DNA from 4 places in the Cereibacter azotoformans genome. Region 2 is predicted to be linked to each of the others. Evidence: riboswitches for the same ligand, from Rfam matches in the RefSeq annotation. Region 2 holds a riboswitch; each other region holds the start of a gene.
The links. Region 2 has a riboswitch for cobalamin ahead of LV780_RS18505 (cysteine-rich small domain-containing protein). Riboswitches for the same ligand answer to the same signal wherever they lie in the genome.

Region 1: another riboswitch for cobalamin. It lies ahead of bluB (5,6-dimethylbenzimidazole synthase); the one in region 2 lies ahead of LV780_RS18505 (cysteine-rich small domain-containing protein).
Region 3: another riboswitch for cobalamin. It lies ahead of LV780_RS06220 (TonB-dependent receptor plug domain-containing protein); the one in region 2 lies ahead of LV780_RS18505 (cysteine-rich small domain-containing protein).
Region 4: another riboswitch for cobalamin. It lies ahead of LV780_RS21020 (ABC transporter substrate-binding protein); the one in region 2 lies ahead of LV780_RS18505 (cysteine-rich small domain-containing protein).

The regions. Positions count from the first base shown of each region.
Region 1 covers NZ_CP090022.1:541,652-548,708, reverse strand. Annotated here, with positions in the region: gene LV780_RS17770 (HAD-IC family P-type ATPase) at 1-1,848, shown strand, start outside; gene bluB (5,6-dimethylbenzimidazole synthase) at 1,891-2,583, opposite strand; cobalamin riboswitch at 2,629-2,806, opposite strand; gene LV780_RS17760 (hypothetical protein) at 3,157-3,519, shown strand; gene LV780_RS17755 (curlin repeat-containing protein) at 3,584-3,958, shown strand; gene csgH (curli-like amyloid fiber formation chaperone CsgH) at 3,955-4,356, shown strand; gene LV780_RS17745 (helix-turn-helix transcriptional regulator) at 4,439-5,563, shown strand; gene LV780_RS17740 (hypothetical protein) at 5,576-6,832, shown strand; gene LV780_RS17735 (BON domain-containing protein) at 6,944-7,057, shown strand, end outside.
Region 2 covers NZ_CP090022.1:707,087-714,143, forward strand. Annotated here, with positions in the region: gene chrA (chromate efflux transporter) at 1-689, shown strand, start outside; partial or broken gene LV780_RS18490 (transposase) at 994-1,387, opposite strand; partial or broken gene LV780_RS18495 (IS110 family transposase) at 1,496-1,940, opposite strand; gene LV780_RS21975 (hypothetical protein) at 2,181-2,306, shown strand; gene LV780_RS18500 (hypothetical protein) at 2,556-2,780, shown strand; cobalamin riboswitch at 2,871-3,065, opposite strand; cobalamin riboswitch at 3,115-3,302, shown strand; gene LV780_RS18505 (cysteine-rich small domain-containing protein) at 3,394-3,777, shown strand; partial or broken gene LV780_RS18510 (cobyric acid synthase) at 4,065-4,424, opposite strand; partial or broken gene LV780_RS18515 (IS5 family transposase) at 4,414-5,055, shown strand; gene LV780_RS18520 (alkaline phosphatase) at 4,971-5,393, opposite strand; gene LV780_RS18525 (NAD-dependent epimerase/dehydratase family protein) at 5,548-6,426, opposite strand; gene LV780_RS18530 (hypothetical protein) at 6,608-7,057, shown strand, end outside.
Region 3 covers NZ_CP090021.1:1,236,973-1,244,029, reverse strand. Annotated here, with positions in the region: gene LV780_RS06240 (adenosylcobinamide amidohydrolase) at 17-661, opposite strand; gene LV780_RS06235 (ABC transporter ATP-binding protein) at 658-1,410, opposite strand; gene LV780_RS06230 (FecCD family ABC transporter permease) at 1,407-2,396, opposite strand; gene LV780_RS06225 (ABC transporter substrate-binding protein) at 2,393-3,265, opposite strand; gene LV780_RS06220 (TonB-dependent receptor plug domain-containing protein) at 3,240-5,117, opposite strand; cobalamin riboswitch at 5,246-5,443, opposite strand; gene LV780_RS06215 (ABC transporter ATP-binding protein) at 5,709-6,773, shown strand; gene LV780_RS06210 (ABC transporter permease) at 6,775-7,057, shown strand, end outside.
Region 4 covers NZ_CP090024.1:34,723-41,779, reverse strand. Annotated here, with positions in the region: gene LV780_RS21035 (IS110 family RNA-guided transposase) at 1-971, opposite strand, end outside; gene LV780_RS21030 (IS256 family transposase) at 1,197-2,393, shown strand; gene LV780_RS21025 (IS110 family RNA-guided transposase) at 2,530-3,561, shown strand; cobalamin riboswitch at 4,049-4,246, shown strand; gene LV780_RS21020 (ABC transporter substrate-binding protein) at 4,418-5,425, shown strand; gene LV780_RS21015 (FecCD family ABC transporter permease) at 5,422-6,462, shown strand; gene LV780_RS21010 (ABC transporter ATP-binding protein) at 6,459-7,057, shown strand, end outside.

The DNA.
Region 1 (7,057 bases), 170 kb from region 2:
GGGTATTTCGTCGGGCACCGCGACTTCGGCGAGATGTTCATGGTCGTGGTCGGCGTGGCGGTCGCCGCGATTCCCGAAGGCCTGCCGGCGGTCATGACGATCACGCTGGCCGTGGGCGTGCAGGCGATGGCGCGGCGCAACGCCATCGTCCGCCGCCTGCCCGCGATCGAGGCCATCGGGTCGGTCTCGGTGATCTGCACCGACAAGACAGGAACGCTCACCCGAAACGAGATGGTGGTCGCCGCCGCCGAAACACCCGAAGGCGCCTTTGCCATTTCCGGCGAGGGATATGCGCCCGAGGGCCGCATCACGCCCGAGGGGGACCTCGCCCGCCTCGCCCGCGCGGCGCGGCTGTGCAATGACGCGGCCCTCGCGCTCCGCGACGGGATGTGGCTTGTCGAGGGCGATCCGATGGAAGGCGCCCTCCTCGCCTTTGCCCGCAAGGCCGCGGACGCCGCGCCGGGCGCCGTGCGGCACGACGTCATCCCCTTCGACTCGCGGCACCGCTTCATGGCCGTGCTGACCGAAGAGGACGGCGCCCGCCTGATCCATGTGAAGGGCGCGCCCGAGCGTGTTCTGCGCATGTGCAAGGGCATCGCGCTCGACCATTGGCACGCGCGCGCCGAGGCGATGGCGCATCAGGGTCTGCGGGTCCTGGCCCTCGCCGAGCGGCCGGCGACGGGGGATGCGATCGACCCCCGCGACCTCGAGGGCGGGCTGGAGTTCCTGGGCCTCGTGGGGCTGATCGACCCGCCGCGCCCCGAGGCGATCGCCGCCGTGTCCGACTGTCTTGCGGCCGGGATCCGGGTCAAGATGATCACGGGGGACCACGCCGGCACCGCCGCGGCCATCGCAGCCCGGATCGGGCTGGCCAACCCCTCGCGGGTGCTGACGGGCGCCGATCTCGACCGGCTCGACGAGGCGCAACTGGCGCTCGAGGTGGTGAGCGTGGATGTCTTTGCCCGCACCAGCCCCGAGCACAAGCTGCGCCTCGTGACCGCGCTGCAGGCCTCGGGCCTGTCGGTCGCCATGACGGGCGACGGGGTCAACGACGCGCCCGCCCTCAAGCGCGCCGACGCGGGCATCGCGATGGGCCGGAAGGGCTCGGAGGCGGCCAAGGAAGCCGCCGATCTCGTGCTGGCCGACGACAACTTCGCCTCGATCGCCGCGGCCGTGCGGGAAGGCCGCACGGTCTATGACAATCTCAGGAAGGTGATCAGCTGGACCCTTCCCACCAACGCCGGCGAGTCGCTCGTGGTGGTCCTGGCGGTTCTGGCCGGCCTCTCCCTGCCGGTGACGGCGGTCCAGATCCTCTGGATCAACCTGATCACCGCGGTCACTCTGGGGCTTGCGCTGGCCTTCGAGCCCACCGAGGCCGGGACGATGTCCCGCCCGCCCCGGCGGCGCGACATGCCGATCCTGACGAGCGGTCTGGTCTGGCATGTGGTGCTGGTGGCTTTCCTGTTCCTCGCGGCGGTGTTCGGCATCTTCAGCTATGCCATCGACCGCGGCTATCCGCTCGCCCTGGCGCAGACGATGGCGATGAACACGCTCGTGGTGCTCGAGATCTTCCATCTCTTCTTCATCCGCAACATCCACGGCACCTCGCTGACATGGGCGGCGGTGCGGGGGACCCGCGTGGTCTGGATCGTCGTCGTGGCGGTGACGGCGGCGCAGCTTGCCGTCACCTACCTGCCGTTCCTGCAGCGCATTCTGGGCACCGAGGCGGTTCCGATCGCCGATGGGCTTCTGATCATCGCCATGGGCGCGGTGTTCTTCGCCCTGATCGAGATCGAGAAGCAGATCCGGCTCGGCCTCACCCGGAGCGACAGCCGCAGGACCGCGTGACGCCTCACGGCCGCCGGCCGAGGGATCGGCCGGCGGTGTCCCTCAGAGCGCGCGGTCGGCCTGCCAGCCTTCCTCCATCAGCAGATCGTCCAGCGGCAGCCGCTGGCGCCAGCCCTTCAGCGCAAGCTCGGGCGCGGCATAGAAGCGATCCACATGACCCACGCAGAGATAGGCCACGATCTTCACCGCCTCGGGGATGCCGAGGATGGAGCGAAGCTCTTCCTCGCGGTAGATGCTGACCCAGCCGACCCCCAGCCCCTCGGCCCGCGCCGCCAGCCAAAGGTTCTGGACGGCGCAGACCGTGGAATAGAGGTCCATCTCGGGATTGTGGGTGCGCCCGAGCACCACCTCTCCGCAGCGGTTGCGGTCGCAGGTCACGCAGATGTTCAGCGGCGCCTTGAGGATCCCCTCGAGCTTGAGCGAGCGGTAGGTGTCGCGCTTCTCCTCCGGGAACAGCTCGGCGGCCTCGTCATTGGCGCGGCGGAAGGCGGCGTGCACCTCGGCGCGACGGGCGGCGTCGCGGATCAGGATGAAGTTCCAGGGCTGCATGAAGCCGACCGAGGGCGCGAGATGCGCCGCCTCGAGCACGCGCCGGAGCGCCGCCGGATCGACCGGATCGGGCAGGAACTCGTCCCGGACGTCGCGGCGCTCGGCGATGATGTCGTGGAGGGCCTGGCGTTCCGCCTCGGTGAAGCGGCGGGCAGGAAGGGGTTGCGGAAGGGGTGAAGCCGACATGGATCGGATCCTCTGGTCATGACGATCCCGCCGCCGTCCACGCGGCAGGAACCTCTTTGTCAGGCCGGTCTTCTGACTCCGGTTCACCTGCCCCGGGCGCCTTCCCGGCGAACCGGTGGCATCCTGCCCAAGGCATCCCCGTCACAGCGGCGGGCCCGCGCCGGAGTCGCACCGGCTTCCCGATTCTCCGCCCGCGGGCGGCACCTGACGCAGTAGCTGAGACCAGATCGGGCGCGGAAGTGCAACCTGCCCCGAACAGACCGGAGGCATGCCGAACGACGGACGAAGTCGCACCCGCCCGAGGGCCGCACCAGATGGACCGCGAGGGCCGCTCCCGTCTCGCCCGCACTCCGGCCTGCCACCTTCGGGGGCCCGGATCGCGCAGCCAGGCGCATCTTCCGGTGCATCTGTACCGCGGAGACGCACAATCGCATCCGGCCAGCGACACTTGCACCGCAGATCCGGTCGACGCGCCTGATCCGATGACGGTTTCCCATCCCCGCCGACTCGGCCAGGGTGGGACCATCCCCTTGCCGATCAGAAGGATCGGAATTTCTCACAAGGGGATTGGACATGAAAACGCTCTTCCTTTCGGCTGTTGCCCTGAGCCTTCTCGCCGTCGGCGCCGCCGGTGCCGGAAACCTGTCGGTCACCGAGCAGAGGGGGGGCTTCAATGGCTCGATGACCTCGCAAGGTGGGGACTGGAACCGCTCGTACTCGGGGCAGCTTGGGGGAGGGAACTCCAGCACGACGATGCAGCGCGGCTTCAACAACCTGTCCGAGACGATGCAGCGCGGCATCGGCAACAATTCGTTCACCGGCCAGAAGGGCTTCGGCAACGGGTCGATGACGAACCAGTCCGGCGTCAGGGGCCATATGTCCGAAACCTATCAGTCGGGCGTGGGCAACGTGTCGATCACGGATCAGCATGACTGAACATGAGCAGCCGGCGGCCCCGGAAGGGGCCGCCGCGAACCTCAGTCCTGAACGGGGAAATGCCATGCTCAGATTCATGATGATGACGTCGGCCCTGATCCTGACACCTGCGCTCCTTGCCGCGCAGGAGATGCCGTCGGGCGACAGATCCTGGGGCGACAGGTCCTGGGGCGACAGGTCCTGGGGCAACCGCGCCTCGACCACGCAGATCGGGTCGAACAACAGCTCCACCATCTCGCAAAGCGGCAAGGGCAATGTCGCCATCAGCGTTCAGAGCGGAGACGGCCACGTCCGCTCGATCACCCAGCAGGGCAATTTCCAGGGTTTCGCCGGCCTTCAGGTCTCAAGCCGCTTCGAGCGGGCGGCCGGGACCGAGTCCCGCACGGGTGGCAACGCGCGATCGAGCGTCACGGTCGAGTTCGACACGGTGCCGAAATGACCCTTCGGTTCCCTCCTGCGGCGGGGCGGCGGATGCTGGCCTCGGGCGCGGCGATCCTGTCCCTGTGCGCAGCCGTGCAGGGCGAGGAGCAACCGTCGGGCGGGGCGGCGGGCGGCTGGATCCGGTGCGAGATCCGCATCACGTCGAACGGCGGCCTGACGGAATATGCGGGGCTGGCCTGGGCGGCGCGACGGGTCGAGGGCGAATATGATCTCACCGTGTCGTCGCGCGGGCCGGGCGGCGTCTCGAACACGGTTCAGCGGGGACGGTTCGTCCTCGAGCCCCACAGGCAAAGCGTCCTGAGCAGGGTTCAGGTCATGGCCGGACGGACAGGCACGGTCCAGGCGCGCCTTTCCATACATTCGAATGGCCGGGAACTGTGCCAGTTCACCTCCTGATGGCGCCGCGCGGTGACCGCAGTCAATGCCGCGGGCCCTGGCTGCGCCCACGATCGAAGCAATGGCGAGTACGGAGGGTTTCATGGAACTCCTGCCACTGCTTCCGGGGCATGTCGGTGACCTTTACGATCGGGCTCTCGACGGCGATCTGATCGCCGGGATCCTTGACCTCCTTGCGGAAGCGACGACGAAGGCCACGGTCCTCGTCATCGGCCAGAATGACGACGCCCCCGCGGGCAATTTCATCCAGCACCGCGGGGGCGATCTGAGTCCCGGGACCCTCGAGCGGCTGCGCCGCAGACCGCCGGAGCCCTGGCTGGAAGGGCGCTGGCAGCAGCCGGTCGGGCGGATCTACCAGGATGAAGCGTCGGACCTGACGCGGAACCGCCCCCCCGACGCGACACCGCCTCCTGAGCTGGACTGCGGCACGGGCGTGGTCCTCAACCGCTCGGGCAAGGCGCAGATCCTTGTCGAGATCCGCTATCCGCGCCGGTCCGATGCCGCCATGCGCAACTCGAGCCGCCGGCTCCTGAGCGCTCAAGTCCCCCATCTCGTGCGTGCGGCGCGGATCGAGGATCTCGCCACGCAAGACCCGATCTGCGATCCCTTCATGGCGGGGCTTCTTGAACTGGTGCCCTTTCCCGCCTTCGTGGTGGATGCGGACCGGCGGGTGGTCAACCTGAACACGCGGGCGGGCGGGCTGTCGCTGCGGCCGGACGGGCTGTTCGTGGGGCCCGGCGATCGGCTGACGGCCTGCAGCCCGGCGACGGATGCGGAACTGGCGTCGCTGGTCCGGCGGCTGGGCGGCGCCAGCCGCCAGCGGACGGGCTTCCTGTCCTTTTCCGGCGAGGGGCTGCCCCGCAAGTTCGTGACGCTGACGCGGCTGCAGAACGCGCCCCTCGGGCGCAAGGCCGCCCCCTACCGCCCCGGCCGTGCCTGGATCGGCATCACCGTTCACGATGCCGGAGAGCCGCTCCTGCTCACCCACGACATCCTCTGGAGGACCTTCGGCCTCTCCGCGCGCGAGTCCGAGCTGGCCATGTCGCTGATCACGGGCGAGACCATCCCGGATCAGGCGCAGCGCCGCAAGATGTCGAAGCAGACGCTGCGCAACCAGATGGTCTCGGTCCTGCGCAAGACGGAGACTTCGCGCCAGTCCCAACTCGTCGCACTGCTGACGCGACTGGCGATTTCGGTACCGGCTTGAGGGGGAAGGACCATGGTCCGCAGGACCGGGGCGGCGGGCGCCGCCGGTTGGTGCATGGCACTCGCGCTGCTGCCGGTGGCCGCCATCGCGGAAGAGCCGGAGGGCCGGGGCGCGAACCTGGCGGAGCGTCTGCGCAACGTCCTGTCCGACGGGGCGCCCCTCCTGCCGGTGACGGCCGGGCCCGCACGGGAGCTGCCCCCTCCGAGGCCATTGTCGGAGTTCCGGCTGGGGCTTGCGGGGGGCGGCTTCAGCGGACGGAGCCTCTCGACCGCCACAGGGCATCCCGAAGCCGGCCGGCCGATGGCGCTGGCGGGGGGGCTGCCCCTTCAGGGCCGCCTGTCCGTGGGGTCGGGCCGCGATGCGCTGGGAAGCTGGGCCCGGGCCCGCATCGAGGCACCCGACGGCACCACCATCGAGAGCGAGGCCTTCTCGCCGGCCGGGCAAGCCGCCATCACGCAGCACGCCTACAGCCCGACCGAGGCGGGTGGTCTCTTCGTGGCGCTCGTCACCGGCCCGCCGGACAGGACCGCCGCTTTCGCCGCGCTGATCGATCCGGGCGGACTTCTCGTCCTGTCGGAGGGCGCGGCGCAGGGGGCCGCGATCCGGCGCTTCGCGTCGGAGGACGTGACGGGGCGGCATTACCGCTTCACCGTCGCGGGCCCCGAGCAGAGCCACGGCCGCTGGACCCTGCTGCCACTCGCCAGCCTCGCGCTGACCGAGCGCCGTCATCAGGCGCGCACGGGCTTTGGCCTCGACATCGCCGAGTCGGTCTCCGGTGCCCGCATCCCCGGGCCGGGATTCCGCACGGACGACCGGCTCGCGGCGTCCGGCGTGGGGCTCGGGACGGGCCTTTCCCTGCGTCGCTCGCTCGGGCAGGGCTGGGGGCTCGGGCTCGAGCTGCTGGCGGGGCTGGGCCTGTCCTGGGCCGACTATACCGGCGCGGGCTCAAGCGGGATTGCGGGCCTTCGGCAGATCCCGCTTGCGGTCGAGCACCAGTCGTGGCGGGGCGTCACGCGCTTCGGGCAGGTCTCGGCGGTGCTCGACCGCGACCTGGGGGGAGGGCGCAGCTTCAGCCTCTTCCTGTCGGGCGAACTGGAGGCCGGCCTTCCCGCGCTGCGCGATACAGGGCCACCCGGCATCCTGCTGGGGCAGACAACGGATGGCGCGCTGAACTACGAAGGCGCAGGCGAACCTCACCGCCGCCGCCGCATCGCTGACGAGAGCCTGCACGACCTCCGCATCGGGCTGTCCTTCGCCTGGCTCTTCTGAGGCGGCCAAGTCTCTCACGATGAGAACAATCAATGACGCGGCCCGCAGGCTGCCGCACAGACGGAGGCACAGCCACGCGCCTTGCGGCGCCAGAGCAGAGGAGGAGAGACGATGGGAGATCCGGACATCCGCCAGGACGTGCTCGACGGACTTGAGTTCGAGCCGAGCCTCAATGCGGCCCATATCGGCGTGTCGGTCGAGAACGGCATCGTGCTTCTGACCGGC
Region 2 (7,057 bases):
TCCTCCTGGGCGCGGCCGCCGGTCTGGCCCTCGGCCGTGGCACCGGCGCCGCTGGCGGCGGCCATGTCGCGATGCCCGTCAGCCGCGCGCAGGCGGGGGCAGCGCTCGGGGTCTTTGCGGTGCTTCTGGTCCTTCTGCCGCTGGTGGCGGATCAGGCGCGGGCGCTGGCGGTGTTCGACAGCTTCTATCGTGCGGGGGCGCTGGTCTTCGGGGGCGGCCATGTCGTCCTGCCGCTACTGCAGGCCGAGACGGTCGGGCCGGGGTGGGTCTCGCCGGACAGCTTCCTTGCCGGGTATGGCGCGGCGCAGGCGGTGCCGGGGCCGCTCTTTACCTTCGCTGCCTACCTCGGCGCGGTGCTAGGGCCGGAACCCAACGGCTTCATGGGGGCCGTCATCGCGCTCTTCGCCCTGTTCCTGCCCGGTTTCCTGATCCTGATCGGCGTGCTGCCCTTCTGGGACCGGTTCCGGACGCTGCCGCTGGCGCAATCGGCGATGCAGGGCGCGAATGCGGCCGTGGTCGGCATCCTCGGCGCGGCGCTCTATTCGCCGGTCTTCACCAGCGCCATCGGCGACCTGCGCGACTTCACCCTCGCGCTCGTCTGCTTCGTGCTGCTGATGGCCTGGAAGGCGCCGCCCTGGAGCGTGGTGCTCGTCGCGGCGGTCGGGGGTGTCGCGCTCGGCTGCATCTGAGCGCTGCGCTCCCCCGCGTGGCGCGCTGTTCCTGCGGGAGGTGCGTCTGGCGGCATGGGCTCACAAGGATCCTCAGAGTGTTGGTCGTGGACACCCCCCGTCGGCTCTGATGATGTGACCGCCGCCCGACGGAATTCATGAGCAAAGTGCAAAGAGTTTCGTCGTTGTCGCCGAAGACGGACCCTGCGCCCCGTGCCAGCGGACCTGCCATTACTCTGTTCGGCAATCTTACGCATTCGGAGCCGGAACGATCCACTGGATCGTTCCCGATCGCCCCTCATCACGGCGCCACGGTCCTGCCTCACCCAAGGAAGGTGATCCCGGGGCTGTCCATGAGCAGGTTCAGCGGGCCGTCGGCGCGGCGGCACGGGAGTGGACGGCCAAGGACTCCTGCCGCCGGCACAGGGTGGAACAGTCCGGAACCTGCCCGTCGAGACCGGCCAGGCGCAGGAGGCTGGCCACCATCCCCGCGGTCTGCCCAAGCGGCGGCCGGAACCGGGGCTCCGCCCGTTCAGGGCTGAAAACGGTCCGCAGGACCGTTCCGGGCGCCCTTCACCCTTGATCGACAGGCAGACCTGGATCGCTGCCTCTGAGAACACCGGCGGCCTTCCAGGTCTTCCTTGGCGTGGCGCGAGCCAGGCCATCTCCTTGTCGAGCCAGACCAGCAGCGACCCGCGCCTCCGGAGCGCGTTCGCCATTGTCCTTGGACCATGTATGGATGGCTCCCGCGTGACAAGGGGGTCGGCGTCTTCGGCAACTGGTCGGGTGCGGCCATGTATTCGGCGTCTCGATTGCGGCTTGCCCGGCTGGGTCAACTGGCGGACAAGGAAGTCCCGCGCCCGATGGCTCATCAGCACCGCCTGTTGCGCCTCGGTCTTGACCGAAACGAAACGCACGGTGGGCTGGGTCACGGCCGTGCAGCTGGCCTCGGCATCGTTCGTCGGCTTACGCGGCGCCGCTGGCGCCACGGTCCTCCTCACCATCCGTCTTGCCGCGCCGGACGAAGGGCTTGACGTAGGACGGCGGGATCAGCCGGACGTCGTGACCGAACTTGGCCAGTTCGCGCGCCCAATAATGCGCCCCGGCGCAGGCCTCCATGCCGATCAGACAGGGCCGCAGCCGTGAGAAGTACAGAAGGACCTGCGCCCGCTTCACCTGGCGCCGCACCACCACCGCGCCCTCCGCATCGACGCCGTGAACCTGAAAGACGTTCTTGGCCAGGTCCAGCCCGACCGTGGTAATCTCCTTCATGGATGGCTCCCTTCATGGGTCCGTGTGACAGCACCCAATGTGGCACATCGCGATGCCGGGAGCGGGAGCCATCCACTCCATCAATGGCGCAAAATGGCTTGCTGCAGGTGGACCGGTTCTCGTGCGATCGCGCAACGAAAGCCGGTCTCGCCCTGTGCCCTGCGCTCGATCAGTCCGAACTGTCGCCGCATATCGTGCCCGCACCTGCTCTACACCGGCGTCACGCGGGGGCGGAAGCTGGTGGTCCTCGTCGGCCAGCCGAAGGCGATCGCGATGGCGGTGAAGAACGTCACCGGTCGCCGGCGCTGGTCGCGCCTCGCCGAGTGGCTGGCGGGTGTCGAAGGGAGCTGCGGGCATGATGCGTGAGCTGCCTCACGGGCTCCGTAAGGCATCTCGCGAAACTGGCCGGAGCGGCACCAACGCGTAGAAGCGACAAGCAGCGCAAGCACCATGGCCCCTCCGGCCGGGTTGTGGTCGAGGCAGCGCCGCGGGCGGCCGCGCAAGATGTCGTCGAGGTGCCGGAGCAGGCGCGCCGGGCGGGCAACTAAATCGGCAGAGCGCGCGTGGCGGGGACCGAGAAACCCCCAGGCGAGGCTGAAAAGCACCAGCGCGAGGATGAGGAAGCCGCTCCAAGGTCTCGCGCTTGAAACCTCCTCGGAGGGTGGCACGATGCTCGGAGCGCTGGAACTGAAGGGCAAGGCGCTGATCCTGCGAGTCAATTCGAAGGAGCGCGCGCGCTCGTGGGTCAGGGTCAGGGCTCGGGCCGCCGCCATCATGTTGCCGTGGAAGATCACGGATCGGTGCCTTTCATCGGAGGCGGCCGAAGAGGACCGCGGGTGAACGGACGAACGGGATGAGAAGGCTCGGGCGCGCGCTCCGGCCCGCCCGGGCCAGACGCGCACCCCGGCGTCCGGTCGAAGCCGCGCGGCCGGGGCCGGCGGGCGATCGGCAGGTCTCCTGGCTCACGGGGCTCTGCTCGGCCGGCCTTCCCGGGGGGCAGTGGCATCTTCGGCGTCGCTCGCCGCTCGCAAGTGCGGGGGCAGCCGCGGTTTTGCCCCATCTGGGCGCGCCGCGTTCCCTTTCAGCCCCCGGACGCCCGAAGGAACCGATCATGCGCCTGTCAATCGCAAAGCGCCGGCGCCTGAGGGGCGGTTGACACCGGCGGCCCCCCGCCGCATCGTCGCGGTGCCCTGGTTCCCGCGGTGATCCCGCGGGCGAAGAGGGAAGCCGGTGCAACTCCGGCGCTGCCCCCGCAACTGTGAGCGGCGAGCCATCTGCCATGCCACTGGCCCCATGGGCCGGGAAGGGGCAGCCGGCGTCCGAGCCGCGAGCCAGGAGACCTGCCGGGCCTTGACGACCATCCCGGGCGGCGGGCCCGGAGGCATGGGCCCGTGCGCTCGCGCCGGGATCAGCCACCCTTCCGCCTTCCGGTCAAGCGACCGAAGGAGTGGCCATGGAGCCGAAAGACACAACCCTGAACGAGGCCTTCAAGGGCTTCACCAACCGCGACTGCCCGTTCCTGCCCTGCCATCCGGGGGTGAAGCGCGCGTTCAACTGCCTGTTCTGCTACTGCCCGCTGATCGCCTACGACTGCCCCGGGCCGTATGAGATCTATACCGACCGCAACGGGCTGGTGCGCAAGGACTGCTCGGCCTGTACCCTGCCGCATGACGGCTACCAGCAGTCGTGGAACTTTATCCAGAAGTGGCTGGAATTCCCGCAGCCCTGGTCGGGCCAGCCGCAGACCGACCCGCCGACGCCGCGACCTCGGCCGGTTGAAGGGGCGACCGAGGCCGTGGCCGAGGCGCATCGCCGCCACCGCGAGGGCGAGGTGTGACGTCGCGCGGCGGCGCGGCAAGGGCTACCGGCACGACGCGGTTCGGCGGCTGACCGAGGGGCCGTCGCCGTGCCGCCGGTTGGCCAGCGCGCGGATCTCAACAGCGCGTCGAGGTCGAGGTCCGGCTCGATCCCGTCCGCCAGCCGGTCAAGCGCCGTCTCGATGCGCGCGGAATGGTCCCCGGCCGATCCCGCAGCCCCCAGGGTGCGCAGCCACTGCGCCCGGAAGGCGCCGGAGCCGAAGATTCCGTGCAGGTAGGTGCCCGCGACGCGACCATCCTCCGAGAGCGCGCCCTCGGGCCGGCCGTCCAGACTCAGCCAGGGACGGTCAAGGCCGGCGCCGGTGGTCATCCCCATGTGCATCTCGTAGCCGGTCACCCGCGTTCCGCTGATCGCGTCCGTCGCGGTGATCTCGCAAAGCCGCTTGGACGGGCCGATCCCGGTGTCGATGTCCAGAAGTCCAAGGCCCTCGGTCTCCCCCGGCGGCCCCTCGACCCCGTCCGGATCGCGCACCCGGCGCCCCAGCATCTGGAAGCCCGCGCAGAGCCCCATGGCCCGGCCGCCGTGGCGCTGCTGCCCCCGAGGCTCGCGCGGCCAAAGCTGCCGGCGCGGCGTTGTTGCAGAACACTGAGCGTGAAGGATGCACATCACCCTGAAGGTGCAGATCCCGTATCGCCGTGCCGACGGACCGCTGAACCTGCTGGTGGACAGCACGGGTATCAAGTTCCTTGGTGACGGAAAATGGCAGGCCCGCAAGCATGGTGTTCAGGGACGGCGCCAATGGCGCAAGGTCCATCTGGCCATGGACACCGCCACATCCGACGTGCGCGCGGTCGAGTTCACGCCCAGTCGGGAAGGCGATAGCCCCGTCCTGCCAGACCTCCTTGACCAGATCCGGGTCGACGAAGCCATCGGCACCGTGACCGCGGACGGCGCCTATGATACCCGCCGCTGCCACAGCGCCATAATCGCACGGGGTGGCACGGCTATCATTCCGATCCGCAAGAATGGCAGATTGTGGAAGGAGAATTGCCCCGCGGCTCGAGCCCGCAACGAAATCCTGCGCGCCACGCGTTACTACGGCCGGGCGTTCTGGAAACGGTGGACGGGATACCACGTCCGCAGCCGCGCCGAGGCCAGGATGCGCTGCCTCAAGTCCTTCGGCGAGCGCATCGCCGCGAGAGACCCCGACCGTCAGGCAGCCGAAATCCACATCCGCATCGCCCTCATCAACCGTTTCAACGCCCTCGGCACCGCCGAGATCGCCCGCGTGGCATGAGCATCCGTGGGGTAAGGGGCAGTTAAGCCCCAGGCCTGAGTTCTGCAACAACGCCGGTTTGCGGTGACGATGATCAGCGTGTCCTCGGCGCGGGTCAGTTCCATGGCCTTGGCAATCGCATCGGCGAAGGCCTTGCCGTCCGTCAGGGTGCGGTAGAGGTTGCCGTCGTGCTTGGCATGATCGACCCGCCCGGCCTTGATGTTGAGGTGGAAGCCGTTGCCGTTCTGCGACAGCGACATGATCGCCGCTTCGGTCATCTCGGCCAGCGACGACTCGCCGGTGACCTCGAGCGCCGGAAGTCCTCCGACGCCGGCAGAAAGGCCGCTCGATTTCCGCATGCGCCCCCGTCCGGCATCATGGCCCTGAGAATGGGGTCAGGCCATGGCTCCGGCCCGAGCGGGCGCCGCGGGGCCGGTGGTCGGCCTCTCTTCGTTGCCGGCCTGAAGCGCCTCGGTCGTGCGGACCCAGCGCCAGCTCTCCGCCAGCCCCTCGTCAAGGCCGATCCGGGGCGCCCAGCCGAAGGCTTCGCGCGCGCGAGAAATGTCGAGTACCACGCGGGGGACGTCGAACGCGCGGCCGGGCCGACAGAGCGGGCGGACGGGCGGGCCGCCCGAGGCGCGCACGGTCCGATCGATCCCGGCGAATCTCGGCCACCGAGGTGCCGGTGCCGCTGCCCGCGTTGAAGCATCCCGAGGTGTGCGAGCGGAGGGCACGGACGCAGAGTTCGGCCAGATCCCGCACATGGATGAAGTCGCGCGTCACCTGACCGTCGCCCCAGACCTCGACCGGCTCGCCGCGCGCGGCGCGCCAGAGGTGGGTGCCGATGATGCCCTGGATGCCGGCATGACTCTGCCGCGGGCCATAGGGGTTCGAGGCCCGCAGGATCACCGGCTCGATCCCGTGGAGCGCCTGCTCCATGCGGATATAATTCTCGATGGCGACCTTCACGATGCCGTAGGAGCTGATCGGGCGCAGCGGATGATCCTCGGGGACCGGGTCGGCCTCGGGCACGCCATAGACCGTGCCCCCCGAGGAGAGGAAGACCAGCCGGCGCTTGCCCGTGGCCCGCATCACGTCGAGAAGCCGCACCGTCGCCACGAGATTGCCCTCGATATCAGCGACCGGATTGAGATTTGCGGTCGCGGGCACCGTGGTGCTGGCCAGATGGAGCACCGCATCCACATCGCGGACGGCCTCGAAGAGCTGCGTGGGATCGGTATAGTCGCCCATTACGTAATCGACCGCGGGAAGCGGCGCGCGAAAGGCCTCGGGCCTGCGGTCAAAGACCCGGACACGGACCTCTTCTTGCAACAGAAGGTCGACGACATGCGACCCGATAAACCCGCAACCGCCAATCACCAGAAGCTTCATCTTGTTCCCTCGACAGGCTGATCGCTGGTCAGTTCTACTTCTGATTGTGTTCCGCTATCCTTGATGCCGAGTCAAATGATTCTTAGGATGAGAAAATGCGCGGGGACGGTTCGAGTTTGGTGTGGACGTGCCAGCGGATGCCCGGTATCAAGCATCCTCATGGAGCTGCCGTTGTAGGATCATGCTGGCTGTCACGACCAACGCATTCTCGGGCGGTTCGAATAAGAACCCGCTTGCCGATTGGCCTGAACCGCATGTCATCTTTGTCCTGCTCGAAATGAGAATCGCCTCTAGGGCGATCATGGACCGCAACCCCGCCGCCATCGTGATCGAGCATCTCCAGCCTCCGAAGGGCGCCTTTGCGTTGCTCGAAGACCTGCCGAAATGGCTCGGCCACCATTTGCTCGATCCTGCGCGGCCGCTCGTGTTTCTCGACCGGCCGTTCGAGGCCGAGGAGCTGGCAGAGGAAATGCGTGAGGGGCGCGCTCATCCGCGCGGGGGGCGGGGAGAGCTGGACGCTGCGGGCCGGATCAGGCTGCTGCGACTGGGCGGCATGATCGCCACAAGTCCGCTTCTGCCGCCGTTCCTGCGCTTTCTGGCCAAACGGGACGTGGACGAGGCGACGGCGCTC
Region 3 (7,057 bases), on a different replicon from region 2:
TGCGCAAGCGGCGGTCTCAGCCGCCGTCGCGCTCGGCGAGCCACTGGCGCGCGCCGCCGAGAACCGCCTCGCGCACCGCCGCCCCCACGGCTTCGCCCACCGCGGTGTGAAGCCCGGCATACCGCCCCTCGCCCGGCTGGCAGGCCATGACCAGACAGTCGGTCCCGGTGCCGGTGGCAAGCCCGGTCGGCAGGACCAGACCCGCCTCCAGCAACGCGGCCGTCCGGGCCTCGACCGCGATCGACAGCGCCTCGAGCTGTGCCGCCTCGGTCAGTCCGGTCTCGGCCACGACCAGCAGGTTGATGGTTCCCGCCACCCGCTCGGACACAAGCCGCCGGCCCACCGCCTCGGCATTGCCAAGCCCGACGGTGGCCAGACAGGCGGCCCGCACCCCCTCGACCGCGGCCGACGCAGAATGGTGCCGGCGGACATCGCGCGAGGTCAGCATCCCGACCGCAAGGCCAAGCCCCCGCGCGGACATCTGCTCTCCGAGCCACAGCTCGGCATCGAGACCCGGCCCCAGATCCCGGTCGCGCACCTCCCGCCAGACCACCCGATCGGCCGTAACCCAGCCCGGACGGTGGGGCGCCCAACTCAGCAGGCGCATCGGGACCGGCAGCCGGGCGATCAACCAGGGCCGATCGAGCGCGACCTCGATCACCGCGTGACGCCCAGCGGCTGGAACACCGGCCCGTCCGGCGTGTCGGCGAAGAAGGCGCGGACCCCGAACACGTCCGAGAGATTGGCCGCCGTCAGCACGAGCCCCGGAGAGCCGTCCGCCACGATGCGCCCCCGCGCCATCAGAAGAAGCCGCGTGCAGTGCCGCGCCGCAAGCCCCAGATCATGGATCGAGGCCACCACCGCCCGCCCCTCGGCGGCCAGGTCGCCGAAGACCTGCATGGCGCGGATCTGGCTCTCGGGATCGAGGCCCGCCACCGGCTCGTCCGCCAGGAGCAGCGGCGCCTCCTGCGCCAGCGCACGGGCGATCAGCACCCGCGCCTGCTCCCCTCCCGAAAGGGCCGTGGCGATGCGCTCACGGTAGCCCGAAAGTCCCATCCGTCCCAGCGCACGCGTCACCGCCTCGCGGTCGGCCGGCGTCAGCTTGCGCCCCATGTGGGGCACGCGGCCCAGCGTCACCAGCGTCTCGACATCGACGGGCCAGGCGATCTCGCGCGCCTGCGGCAGGAAGGCGGCCGCCCGCGCGCGCGCCCGTGGCGGAAGGGCCGCGAGGCTGCTGTCGCCCGAAGCCGGCAGAAGGCCCATCGCCGCGCGCAGAAGCGTGGTCTTGCCGGCCCCGTTCGGGCCGATGAGCCCGACGAACTCACCCGGCGCGACCAGCAGCGTCACATGATCCACCACCGGACATTCGCCGCGCCGCACCGTCAGGTCCGTCAGGGAAAGCAGGCTCATGCCTCGACCCTCCGCATCCGCCAGATCAGATGCAGGAAGAACGGGGACCCCACGATCGCCGTCAGCACCCCGAGCTTGAGATCCCGGTCCGGCGCGATCACCCGAACGGCGATGTCGGCGGCCAGCAGCATGGCCGCCCCGCCCAGGGCCGCAGCCGGCAGCAGCCGCGAGGGCCGCGCCCCCACGAGCGGCCGCAGGATATGGGGCACCACGAGGCCCACGAAGCCCACCGCCCCCGCCACGGCCACCGCCGCGCCGACCGACAGCGCCGTGCCGAGGATCAGCGTCAGCCGCAGCCGCCCGAGCCGCACCCCCAGCGCCTCGGCGGCATCCTCGCCCAGCGTCAGCGCGTCAAGCCCGCGCCCGAGCGTCAGCAGCAGCACGGTCCCCGCGATCATGAACGGCAGGGCCAGCGCGACGTGGCTCATGGATCGGTCCGCGAGCGAGCCCATCATCCAGAAGACGATCTCCATCGCGGCGAACGGGTTGGGCGAGAGATTGAGGATCAGCGCGACCCCCGCCGCCGCCAGCGCCGAGATCGCGACCCCCGCAAGGATCAGCGCCAGCGCGCCGCCGCGCGGTCCGGCCAGCCCCAGGATGAGCAGCACCGACAGCGCCGCCCCCGCCAGCGCCGACAGCGGCAGCGCCAGCGTGAAGGCCGCCGCAAGCCCGGTCTGAAGCGCGATCACCGCCCCAAGAGCGGCGGATGAGGAAACGCCGACAAGACCAGGTTCTGCCAAGGGATTTCTCAGGAATCCTTGCAGCGCCGCGCCCGAGATGCCCAGCACCGCGCCCACCGCCAGCCCGAGGATTGCCCGCGGCAGCCGGATCTCGCGCATCACGAGAACGACGGCCTCGCCGCGCCCGGCCAGCAGGGCCTGCAGCGACTCGCCCAGGCCGAGCGCCGCAGGCCCGACCAGCAGCGACACCGTGAAAAGAAGCGCCACCACGAGGGCCAGCGCGCCGAGAAGAAGGGGATATCTCACCGGGTTCCGTCCCACTGGGTCAGGCGCTCGCTCTCGAGCCCCCGGCGCGACTCGGCCATGGTGCGCAGCGCGGGCAGGATCGCCGGCGTGCCGCAGATCCAGTCGGCATCCGATACCTCGGCCGCGCCCGCGTCGCTCTGCACCGCGCGCAGGGCGGGATGGGCCAGAAGCTCCTCGGCCCGCGAGGCGCCGGGATAGGCGGCCGAGGTCACGATCATGTCCGGCGCGGCCATCACCAGCCGCTCGAGAGGCAGGTTCCCACCCCCGTCGAGCCCCAGTTCGGCCGCCACGTTGGAAAAGCCCGCGTGGCGCAGGATCGCGTCGGCCAACGTGCCCGAGCCGGTCGTGTAGCCTGACGGGTAATACATCGCGGCCCGCGCAGGCGGCAGGTCCGACCGCAGCCGCTCGAGCCCCGCCTCATAGTCCCGCACCAGCCCTTCCGCCTGAGCCTCGCGGCCGAGCGCGCGGCCCACGATGCGCAGATGCTCGCTGACGTCGGCCAGCCCATTGGCGGGTGGAAGTTCGACCACCTCGACCCCCAGCCGGCGGAGAAGATCGACGCTCGACCGGGCGGTGAAGGTGCCGGCCAGCACGAGGTCGGGCTGCAAGAGGAACACCTGCTCGGCCTGGCCCCGGTTGGCCGGATAGGCCCGCGCCTCCTCGACCATGGCGGACGTCTGAGGCTCGCTTGCCAGGTGCGAGACCGACAGGAGCTGTCCGGGCGCCGCCAGCAGCATGGCGAGCTGATCGGTGCAGAGATTGATCGACACCACCCGCCGTGGCCCCTCGGCCACGGCGGGTGCGGCGGCGGTCATCCCCGCCACCAACGCCAGCGCAAGCCGCCTAGAAGCTCTTGCGCAAGCCGACATAGACCGCACGCTCGGATGTGCCATAGCCGGCAACCTCCTGATAGCTCTTGTCGAGCAGGTTCTCGAGGCGCAGCGTCACGCTTGTGTCGAGCGCCAGGTCCCAAGCGAGTGCCGCATTGACCACAGTGAAGCTGTCACCGTCGCCTGTCGGACGACCAGATATATGCGTCAGCCCCAGTTGCCCGCTCACGTCCTCGACGAGTGCCGCCTGAAGCGTGAGCGAAGCATCATGGTAGGGCACGCGGCTCCGGCGGTTGCCCGAGGGATCACGGGCATCCGTATAGGTGTAGGATCCGGCAAGGCTGAGCCTCTCGGTTAGAGGAACTGATGCCTCCAGCTCGACCCCGCGATTTCGAGACAGGCCTTCCCGGTTCTCGTAGCGGTTGGTGAAGCCGTCGGGCAATTCCGAGTCGCAGGTCAGCGAGGTGAATTTGCCACAATAGGTGATCGCATTGTCGATCTCGAGCTGGAAGAACGTCAATCCGACGGACGCCCCTGAAGCGAGATCCAGATCCGCACCCAACTCGTAGCTCAGGCTCCGTTCCGGATCGAGATCGGACGCAGGTGCAATGCCCCATTCCGCGGCGCCCGCACGCTGGTAGAAGGACGGCGCGAGAAAACCACGTGCCACGGCACCTCTCAGGGCCAACGTCTCGGTGGGGCGCCACACGCCCGACAGGCGACCGCTGGCAAAGTTGCCAAACTCGCTGTTGTGATCGCCACGCACTGCCAGCGACAGATCGAGATCCGAGGTAGCGGCCCACTGAGCTTGGCCGTAGAGGCCTGTGGTACGCGCATCCATCCCGTCGACCATGCCGGCAGTCCTGCCGGTCTCCCGCATGCTGTCCACGCCGTAGACAAACTGCAGCCGCGTGCCAACATCGGTTACGCCCTTGTAACCAAATGTGGTGCGGGTTGAATGGTAGAAGTCGGCGCCCGGCGCGCCTTCGAACAGGTCGCGGTCCAGCTCGTAGCGACTGACCTCGAACGTATGGACGCTCGCGCCATGCGCCCATTCAGCATAAAGGCGCGCGCCGGCTTCGTGCCGCTTCTGCACTGCATCTTCCTGCCACCATCCATCATAGTCCGCGGTGGTTCGTTGGCCGAAGGCATCAAGGCCGACAACCATCTCATCGGTCAGGTCATAGCGCAGCCCGAACCCAAGCCGGTTTGCCTCGATCCCGTCAGAATCGAGCGACGGGTCTCGGGGCAACGTGTCGACAGCCGAGAACCCGTCACTCTTGACATGGCCGAGAGAGAGGCGCGCCTCCAACCTGTCAGAGAGATAGCCAAGGTCATAAGCGAGCCGTCGCGTATTGTAGCTCCCACCCTCAACCTGGATCCTTTGGCTGAAGCCCTCGCTCACGGGGCGCAGGCTCTGAACACTGACGATGCCCGCAACCGCAGATCCACCATAAAGGGCTGATTGCGTTCCACGCAGCACCTCGACGCGCCCCACCCCGACACCGGTCAGGCTGCCGAAGTCGAAGGAGGGCGCGATGTTGGTCGGATCGTCCACCCGTATGCCATCGACGAACACCGCAACGTAGCGCGGCGCGGCCCCTCGGATGCGAACCTCGGTCGCAGACCCTGCCGGCCCACTGGCCGTCGTGCTGACGCCGGGAAGGCGCGAAAGTTGATCGGCCAGAAGAAGGTCACCGCCGGCATCGAGATCCTCCGAGGTCAGCACAGCAACCGCGGACCCTACGCGGTTGGCGCTGGTCTCGGTGCGGTTGGCGGTGACGATGATACGGTCAAGCGGGATCACCGTCTCGTCCTCGGCCGGCTCGGCCACCGTCTGGATCGGTATCGCCGCAACCAGCGCGATCATTGAAATGCCGGTCTTCCTCATTTTGTCTTCATTCCTTCCCGGCAGCACGCTGCCTCTGTCGCAATGTCGTGGGAAGGAGGCCCCTCCGCCGACGGTGAAAGCGTCACCTGAAGCGGCTGGACCGCCTCCCGCACGCGCCCCGCGCGCAGGAAAGGGTGATCGCTCCGGCAGGTCTCCTGACTCGCGGGTCTTCGCTCGGACCGGCCTTCCCGGGGAACCCCAGTGGCGTGATCGGTCGTCGCTCGCCGCCTACAGTTGCGGGGGCAGCCGCGGATTTGGAGGGGCACCCCTCACCGCGTTCCCTTTTCATCCGGCATGACGCCGGAACCGAAGCCGTTTCTCAATAGGACAAGTGTCGCCGCTGTCAAGCGCGCCATGTGCAGCGGCCGCAGGCCAATCCTCGCCGCTCCGTATCGACGCGGGCACCTCCGGCTGCGGTCCGGTGCGCCCCGAAGGCCACGGGAGCGTCGCTCACACGCTGCGCAGAAAGCGTGCGCGCGGCGGCCCGGCCGAGGCAGCTTCCTGCCCCTTTGGTCGATTTCCGAGCACGACGGTTGCTTTCGCGCCGAGCCGCCGCCTAACCTCGCAGGAAGACCTGCACGGAGGCCCTCCTTGACCGCACCCACAGCCGTCGAAGCGCGCAATGTCGTCAAGGCCTTCGGGCAGGGAGAGGTGGCCGTTCGCGCATTGGACGATGTGTCGGTCGGGATCCGCAGGGGCGAGTTCTTCACCCTGCTCGGGCCCTCGGGCTGCGGCAAGACCACGCTTCTGCGCCTGATCGCGGGCTTCGAGGCGCCCACCTCGGGCACGATCCTGCTCGACGGGCGCGACATCACGGCCGATCCGCCGAACCGCCGCCCGATCAACACCGTCTTCCAGAGCTACGCGCTCTTTCCGCACCTGACGGTGGCCGAGAACGTGGGCTTCGGGCTCAGGATGCAGGGCAAGCCGCGGGCCGAGATCGGGAATGTCACCGCGCGGATGCTGGCGCTTGTGCGCCTCGAGGCGCTGGCGGGGCGGAGGGTGGCGCAACTGTCGGGCGGGCAGCAGCAGCGCGTGGCGCTGGCGCGCGCGCTGGCGCCGCAGCCGCGGGTTCTGTTGCTGGACGAGCCGCTCTCGGCGCTCGATCTCAAGCTGCGCAAGGAGATGCAGATCGAGCTGAAGCGGCTCCAGCACGAGACGGGCATCACCTTCGTCTTCGTGACCCACGATCAGGAGGAGGCGCTGACCATGTCGGACCGGATCGGGGTGATGAGTGCGGGCCGGATCCTCCAGATCGGCCCCCCGCGCGAGATCTACACGCGGCCCGCCAACCGCTTCGTGGCCAGCTTCATCGGCGAGACGAACTTCCTGCCCGCGCGTCACGCGGGAGGGCGCGTCACGCTCGAGGCGGGGGGCGAACTCGCGGTCGAGGGCGGGCCCGAAGGGCAGGTGACGGTCGCGGTGCGCCCCGAACAGGTGCGTCTCGTGCCGCCGGACGAGCCGGGCGCCCTGCGCGCCACGATCCGCAATCTGGTCTATTTCGGCACCGACACCCATTGCCACCTTGCGCTGGCCGACGGAACCGAGGTGGTGGCGCGGCTGCAGAGCAGCGCCTCGGACGATCCGGGGCTTGAGCCCGGCCAGCCCGCGGGCCTGCGCTTTGCGCCGGGCGCCGTGCAGCTTCTGGGGGACTGAGATGGCCCGCCGCGACAGCGCGCGCAGCGGCTGGCTCCTTTCGGCGCCCGCGCTTGCGATCCTCTTCCTCGCGGCCTCAGGGCCTCTTCTGGTGGTGCTGATCTACAGCTTCCTCGTGAAGGGCCAGTATGGCGGCGTGATCTGGGAGTTCTCGTCCGACGCCTGGTTCGAGGTGTTCTTCACCCGCGACATCTTCTCGGATGAGGTCAGCCTTGCGGACGCCCATCTCGCGATCTTCTGGCGCTCGGTGAAGCTGTCCTTGATGACGACGGCCATCACCTTCG
Region 4 (7,057 bases), on a different replicon from region 2:
GCCAGCTTCCGGGCCAGCGCCACCTTTGCCTTGCGCGGCCCGGTCCTCTCGGCAATCGCCTTGGCCCAATCCCGCAGGCGTGGGCCACCCAGGTTCCGGCAGAAGATTGCGTTCGCGGCTTCAAACAGGCACTTCCTCGTGAAGGCATCTCCCCGTTTGGACACCCGCCCGTTCCGGCTGATCTCTCCGGACTCGTAGCGCCTGGGCGTCAGCCCAAGATAAGCGCCCGCGCTGGAGGATCGGCGGAAGCGGGAGGCATCATCGAAGGCCGCGACAACCGCCATTGCCGTGATCGGTCCCACGCCGGGCGCAGTCATCAGCAGGCGGACCGTCGCATGACGCCTGGCAACCGCCCTGATCCGACTATCGAGCGCGGCGATGCGGGCGAGGATGTCCCGCCTGGCCTGCATGAGCGCCTCGAAGATCGGCACGAGGTCCGGGACAACGGTCAGCTCGTCCCGGATGATCTCCTCGGCGCGGCGCTTGAACCCGCCGACCCGCTTGCCGAACATGATGCCGAAGGTCTTCAGCAGCCCCCGGATCTCGTTCTCCAGCCTGACGCGCATGCCAACCAGCGCCTCCCGCGCGGTCAGCATCGCCCGGTTGACATAGGCATCGTGGCTCTTGATCTGCGCGGCCTCGAACCACCCGGTGCGGACGATCTGCGCGAGCCCGCGGGCATCATGCCGGTCGGTCTTATTCGGCATCATCTTCAGCACGCCATTGGCGTGGCGCGCATCAATGCAGATGATCGGGACCTGCCTTTCCGTAAGGGCGTTCCAGAGCCAGACCGCCAGAGGCCCGGTCTCCATGCCGACCCGCTCGAGACCGCTGGCGCGTTCGGCCAGCCAGCCGGTGATCGCATCCGGGCAGGTCGGAACCTTCGTCTCGGCTACGAGCACCCCGTCCTGCCCCACCACGCAGATCGCTGTCTCTTCCTGGGACACGTCCAACGCCGCAAACACTCCCATCGCATCCTCCTTGCTCAAGCCCCGGCGAAGTGCCGGAGCGACAGACCCATCCTGCAACGGCGACGACCGCGGGTGGGACGTGGCGATTACGCTAAGTGGTGTAGGAGGCCGCGCGCGGAGCCTCCGGCGTAGCGCAGCGCGCGGCCGCGGGTGACGCTGGCGGTCATCGCCGATCTTCGGAGAAGGTTTGGGTTGCGAGACCTGCAACCGACAACGGAGACGACGATGACCGAAAAGAGAATGGCGCTGATCGAGCTGGTTGAGAAGCAGGCCGATGGCGACCTCGTGCGCGAGATGCTGGCCTTTGCGGCCGAACGGATCATGGAGGCCGAGATTGAGGCCCGGACCGGCGCGGCCAAGGGCGCGCGAACGCCGATGCGGGAAGCACAGCGCAATGGATACCGCGACCGTGACTGGGACACGCGAGCAGGTCGGATCGCGCTGGAGATCCCCAAGCTCCGGAAGGGCAGCTATTTCCCCAGCTTTCTGGAGCCGCGCCGCACGGCCGAGAAGGCCCTCGTGGCCGTGATCCAAGAGGCCTGCGTCCACGGTGTCTCGACGCGCTCGGTCGACGATCTGGTCAAGGCCATGGGCGCGGGCGGCATGTCGAAGAGCCAGGTCAGCCGCCTCTGCGCCGAGATCGACGAACGAGTGAACGCCTTCCTCTCCCGGCCTCTGGAGGGCGCGTGGCCCTATCTCTGGCTGGACGCCACATACCTCAAGGTCCGGGAAGGCGGGCGCATCATCAGCAAGGCGGTGATAATCGCGGTGGCGGTCAACGAGGACGGCAAGCGCGAGGTTCTGGGTGTCGCCACCGGGCCATCCGAAGCCGAGACCTTCTGGACCGAGTTCCTGCGGTCCCTGGCCGACCGGGGCCTGCGCGGCGTGAAGCTGGTGATCGCCGACGACCACAAGGGCCTGCGGGCTGCGGCACGTCGGGTCTTCAACGCCACCCACCAGAGGTGCCGCATTCACTGGATGCGAAACGCGCTGGCTCACGCCCCGGCCAAGCAGCGCACCGCCGCGGCGGCGATGCTGAAGACGATCTTCGCACAGGAGACCCGGGCCGACGCCGAAGCCCAGTGGGAGATCGTGGCCGATGCCCTGCGCGAAAAGCAGCCCAAGCTCGGGGCCCTGATGGATGCCTCCCGCGACGACGTGCTGGCCTACATGCACTTCCCACGCGAACACTGGACCCAGATCGCCAGCACGAACCCGCTGGAGCGGGTGAACCGCGAGGTGAAGCGGCGCGCCGACGTCATCGGCATCTTCCCCAATGATGAGGCCATCATCCGCCTCGTCGGTGCGCTGATGCTCGAGACCAACGACGAATGGGCGGTTGCAAGACGATACATGTCGCTTGAAACGCTTGGCCGCGTGACCGACAATCCAACCGTCAGGCTGCCCGCCGTGGCTGCCTGATCAGGCCCTGACCTCTCCGAAGGTCGGCGCTCCTACACCACTTAGCGTAATCGCCACGTCCCACCCGCGGTCGTCGCCGTTGCAGGATGGGTCTGTCGCTCCGGCACTTCGCCGGGGCTTGAGCAAGGAGGATGCGATGGGAGTGTTTGCGGCGTTGGACGTGTCCCAGGAAGAGACAGCGATCTGCGTGGTGGGGCAGGACGGGGTGCTCGTAGCCGAGACGAAGGTTCCGACCTGCCCGGATGCGATCACCGGCTGGCTGGCCGAACGCGCCAGCGGTCTCGAGCGGGTCGGCATGGAGACCGGGCCTCTGGCGGTCTGGCTCTGGAACGCCCTTACGGAAAGGCAGGTCCCGATCATCTGCATTGATGCGCGCCACGCCAATGGCGTGCTGAAGATGATGCCGAATAAGACCGACCGGCATGATGCCCGCGGGCTCGCGCAGATCGTCCGCACCGGGTGGTTCGAGGCCGCGCAGATCAAGAGCCACGATGCCTATGTCAACCGGGCGATGCTGACCGCGCGGGAGGCGCTGGTTGGCATGCGCGTCAGGCTGGAGAACGAGATCCGGGGGCTGCTGAAGACCTTCGGCATCATGTTCGGCAAGCGGGTCGGCGGGTTCAAGCGCCGCGCCGAGGAGATCATCCGGGACGAGCTGACCGTTGTCCCGGACCTCGTGCCGATCTTCGAGGCGCTCATGCAGGCCAGGCGGGACATCCTCGCCCGCATCGCCGCGCTCGATAGTCGGATCAGGGCGGTTGCCAGGCGTCATGCGACGGTCCGCCTGCTGATGACTGCGCCCGGCGTGGGACCGATCACGGCAATGGCGGTTGTCGCGGCCTTCGATGATGCCTCCCGCTTCCGCCGATCCTCCAGCGCGGGCGCTTATCTTGGGCTGACGCCCAGGCGCTACGAGTCCGGAGAGATCAGCCGGAACGGGCGGGTGTCCAAACGGGGAGATGCCTTCACGAGGAAGTGCCTGTTTGAAGCCGCGAACGCAATCTTCTGCCGGAACCTGGGTGGCCCACGCCTGCGGGATTGGGCCAAGGCGATTGCCGAGAGGACCGGGCCGCGCAAGGCAAAGGTGGCGCTGGCCCGGAAGCTGGCGGTGACGCTGCACGCCATGTGGCGCACCAACACGCCCTTCCGGGAGGCCGCGGTGGCATAAGGAAAACGAACGGAACGACGCTGACAGCCAGCGTAACGGAATGCGTCCAGCCGGGACGCGCGGCGAGGGTGAGATCGCTCCCGGGTATGCGGTACCGACCGCGCACACCACTTCGATCCACCCGACCCTGAACGCCAACATGTGGCTCCCGCGCGGTGACCACGGAGAGAACCTCAGAGCCCGGCACCCAGGATCAACGGCAGAGAGATCAGCGCTTGACCAAGGCGATTAGAGAACGAAGTGGGACACTGCCATCGCGGTGTGACCTGACCGGATCCGTGGCCTCTCCCGCGGCGTTCTGTCAATCGACTCGAAGGGCCGGCACCCCACCCTGCGGTGCGAGCCTCGGTGAGCAGGCCCCGGTGGCGGGATGAGGCCGATATCTTGGACCAAGGCCGGACCTGCCATTCGGGTCGGCATGTCGGGCCGACCGCCGGGATCGCGCCCGGGCGCGCGGACAAAGGCCATTGCCATGCGCACACCCGGCCGCTACACCTCGCGCGTCGGTTTCCGAAGGGAATGAAAAGGGAATCCGCCGCCGGTCCGCCGGCGAACCGGAACTGCCCCCGCAACTGTAGGCGGCGAGCAAGCAGCGAACCGGCCACTGTGACCCCCGGGGTCATGGGAAGGCCGCTGCAAGCCACGACCCGCCAGTCAGGAGACCTGCCGACACGTGAAGCAACGCGGCCCGGGCGGGGTGTCCGGGGAGGTGTCGAATGAACCATGTCCAACGGTGCCCGGTGGCGCCGTCGTCAGCCAGACCGCCCGATCCCCGCGCCCTGCGCCGGGGCGGCGTCAGCCATCGGACCGACCTTCCCGTCCCGTCTCCGGTCGCCTCATCCTCCGGAGACCTCCCATGCCTGCCAGGTTCCTGCCCGCCGCCGCCCTTGGTGCGGCGCTAGCCCTGCCCGCCGCCGCCGAGACCACCTATCCGCTGTCGCTGACGAACTGCGGGGTCGATCTGACCTTCGACAAGGCACCCGAAAGCGCCGTGACGGTGGGACAGGCCGCCACCGAGATCCTCTATTCGCTTGGATTGGGCGACAAGGTGCTGGGCACCTCGGTCTGGTTCACCAAGGTCCTGCCCGAGTTCGAGGAACTGAACTCCAAGGTCGAGCGGCTCGCCGACAACGATCCCAGCTTCGAGAGCGTGGTGAACCGAAAGCCGGACCTCGTCGCCGTGCAATACGAATGGCACGTCGGCCCGCAGGGGATCGTCGCCACCCGCGAGCAGTTCGCCGACGTGGGCATCCCGACCTACATCCTGCCTGCAGACTGCTGGAAGAAGGACAACACGACCGGCTCGGACGGCACCCGGCAGGCGCTGTTCGAGATGAAGTCGGTCTACGCCGGCGTCACCGAACTCGGCCGGATCTTCAATGTGCCTGACAAGGGCGAGGAACTGGTCGCGACCCTCAAGTCGCGCGAGGCCGCCGCCATCGAAAAGGCCCGCGCGCTGAACCTGACGGGCGCTTCCGCGCTGTTCTGGTTCTCCTCCGCCGAGATGGACGTCGATCCTTATGTTGCGGGACGCAAGGGCCCGCCCGGCTACATGATGGAGAAGCTGGGGCTGCGGAACGTCGTCGAGAGCGACGAGGAATGGCCGACCGTGTCGTGGGAGACCATCGCACGCGCCAACCCCTCGGTGATCGTGGTTGCCCGCATGGAACGGCGCCGCTTTCCCGCCGACGACGTCGAGAAGAAGCTCGAATTCCTGAAGACCGATCCGGTGGCCAGCCAGATGGACGCGGTGAAGAACAACCGCATCGTCATCCTCGACGCCCATTCGATGGATCCCTCGATCCGCAACGTGACGGCGCTCGAGACTCTGGCCGAGGCGCTGCCGGCCTTCGGGCTGAAATGACGGCCGCGGCGGTTTTCGGGGCGTTGCCACGATCCCTCGCGCTCCGGGGCGCCGCGGGAACCGCCGTGCTGCTGGCGGCGATCCTGACGGGCGTCGTCGTCGGAGAGACGCCGCTGCCGCTCCGGACGGTGGCGGCGGTGCTGGCCAATCACCTCTGGGGCGCAGGCTACCCCGTGGATCCGATCGACGCCGGCATCATCTGGGCCTACCGCCTGCCCCGGACGCTGGTCGCTGCCGCCTGCGGCGCGGGGCTCGCGCTTTCCGGCGTGGTGCTTCAGGCGCTGGTCCGCAATGCGCTGGCCGATCCCTACCTGCTCGGCGTCTCGGCGGGCGCCGGGACGGGGGCGGTGGCGGTGACGATCATGGGCCTCGGCGGCGGACTCCTCGGCATCTCGGCGGGGGCCTTCGGCGGCGCGGGGCTCGCGTTCCTGCTGGTGGCGGCGCTGGCGCGTGCCGCGGGGGGCGGTTCGGCGCAACTGGTGCTGGCCGGCATCGCGGGATCGCAGCTCTTCAACGCGCTGACCTCGTTCTTCATCGCCAAGTCCGCCAATGCCGAGCAGGCGCGCGGCATCATGTTCTGGCTGCTCGGCAACCTCTCGGGCGTGCGCTGGCCCGATGTCGCGCTGGCGATGCCCGCGGCCGCGGCGGGCTTCCTCGTCTGCCTCTGGTTCGCCCGTGCGATGGACGCCTTTTCCTTCGGCTCCTCCTCGGCCGCTTCGCTGGGCGTGCCGGTGCGCCGGGTGCAGGCGGTGCTGATCGGCACCGTCACGCTGATGACCGCGACGATGGTGAGCCTCGTCGGCTCGATCGGCTTCGTGGGCCTCGTCATCCCGCATGCGATGCGCTTCCTCGTCGGGCCGCGTCACGCCCGGCTGGTGCCCGCCGCGGCGCTGGCGGGGGCGGTGTTCCTGATCGCCGCCGACATAGCCTCCCGGATGCTGATCCCCGGCCAAGTGGTGCCGATCGGCGTCGTCACCGCGCTGGTGGGGGCGCCGGGCTTCGCGCTGATCCTCATGCGCAACCGGGGGCGGGCATGAGGCTGCGCGCCACCAACCTCGGCTGGCGCGCGGGCAGGCAGACCATCGTCGCGGGCGTCTCGCTCGAGATCGTGCCGGGCGAGACCTTCGGCCTGATCGGGCCGAACGGCTCGGGAAAGTCCACGCTGCTGCGGCTGATGGCCGGTCTCGCGCCCCGGCCCGAGGGAGCGGTGCATCTGGACGGCATTCCCCTGAACACCCTGAGCCGTCGCGACGTCGCAAGGGCGATCGCCTTCGTCGAGCAGATCGCCGAGACCTCCGAGGCTCTCACGGTGCGCGATGTGGTGGAACTGGGCCGCACACCCTGGCTTTCGGCGCTGGCGCCGTTCGGGCCGCAGGATACCGCCATCGTGGACGAGGCGCTTCGCGTCGTCGGCCTCACCGCGATGGGCCGGCGCCGCTGGTCCACCCTTTCCGGCGGCGAGCGGCAGCGGGTGCAGATCGCCCGCGCGCTGGCGCAGCGGCCGCGGCTCCTGATGCTGGACGAGCCGACCAACCATCTCGACATCCACCACCAGCTGTCGCTCCTGCGCCTCGTCAGCCGGCTGCCGGTGACGGTGGTGATGGCGCTCCATGACCTGAACCAGGCGATGGG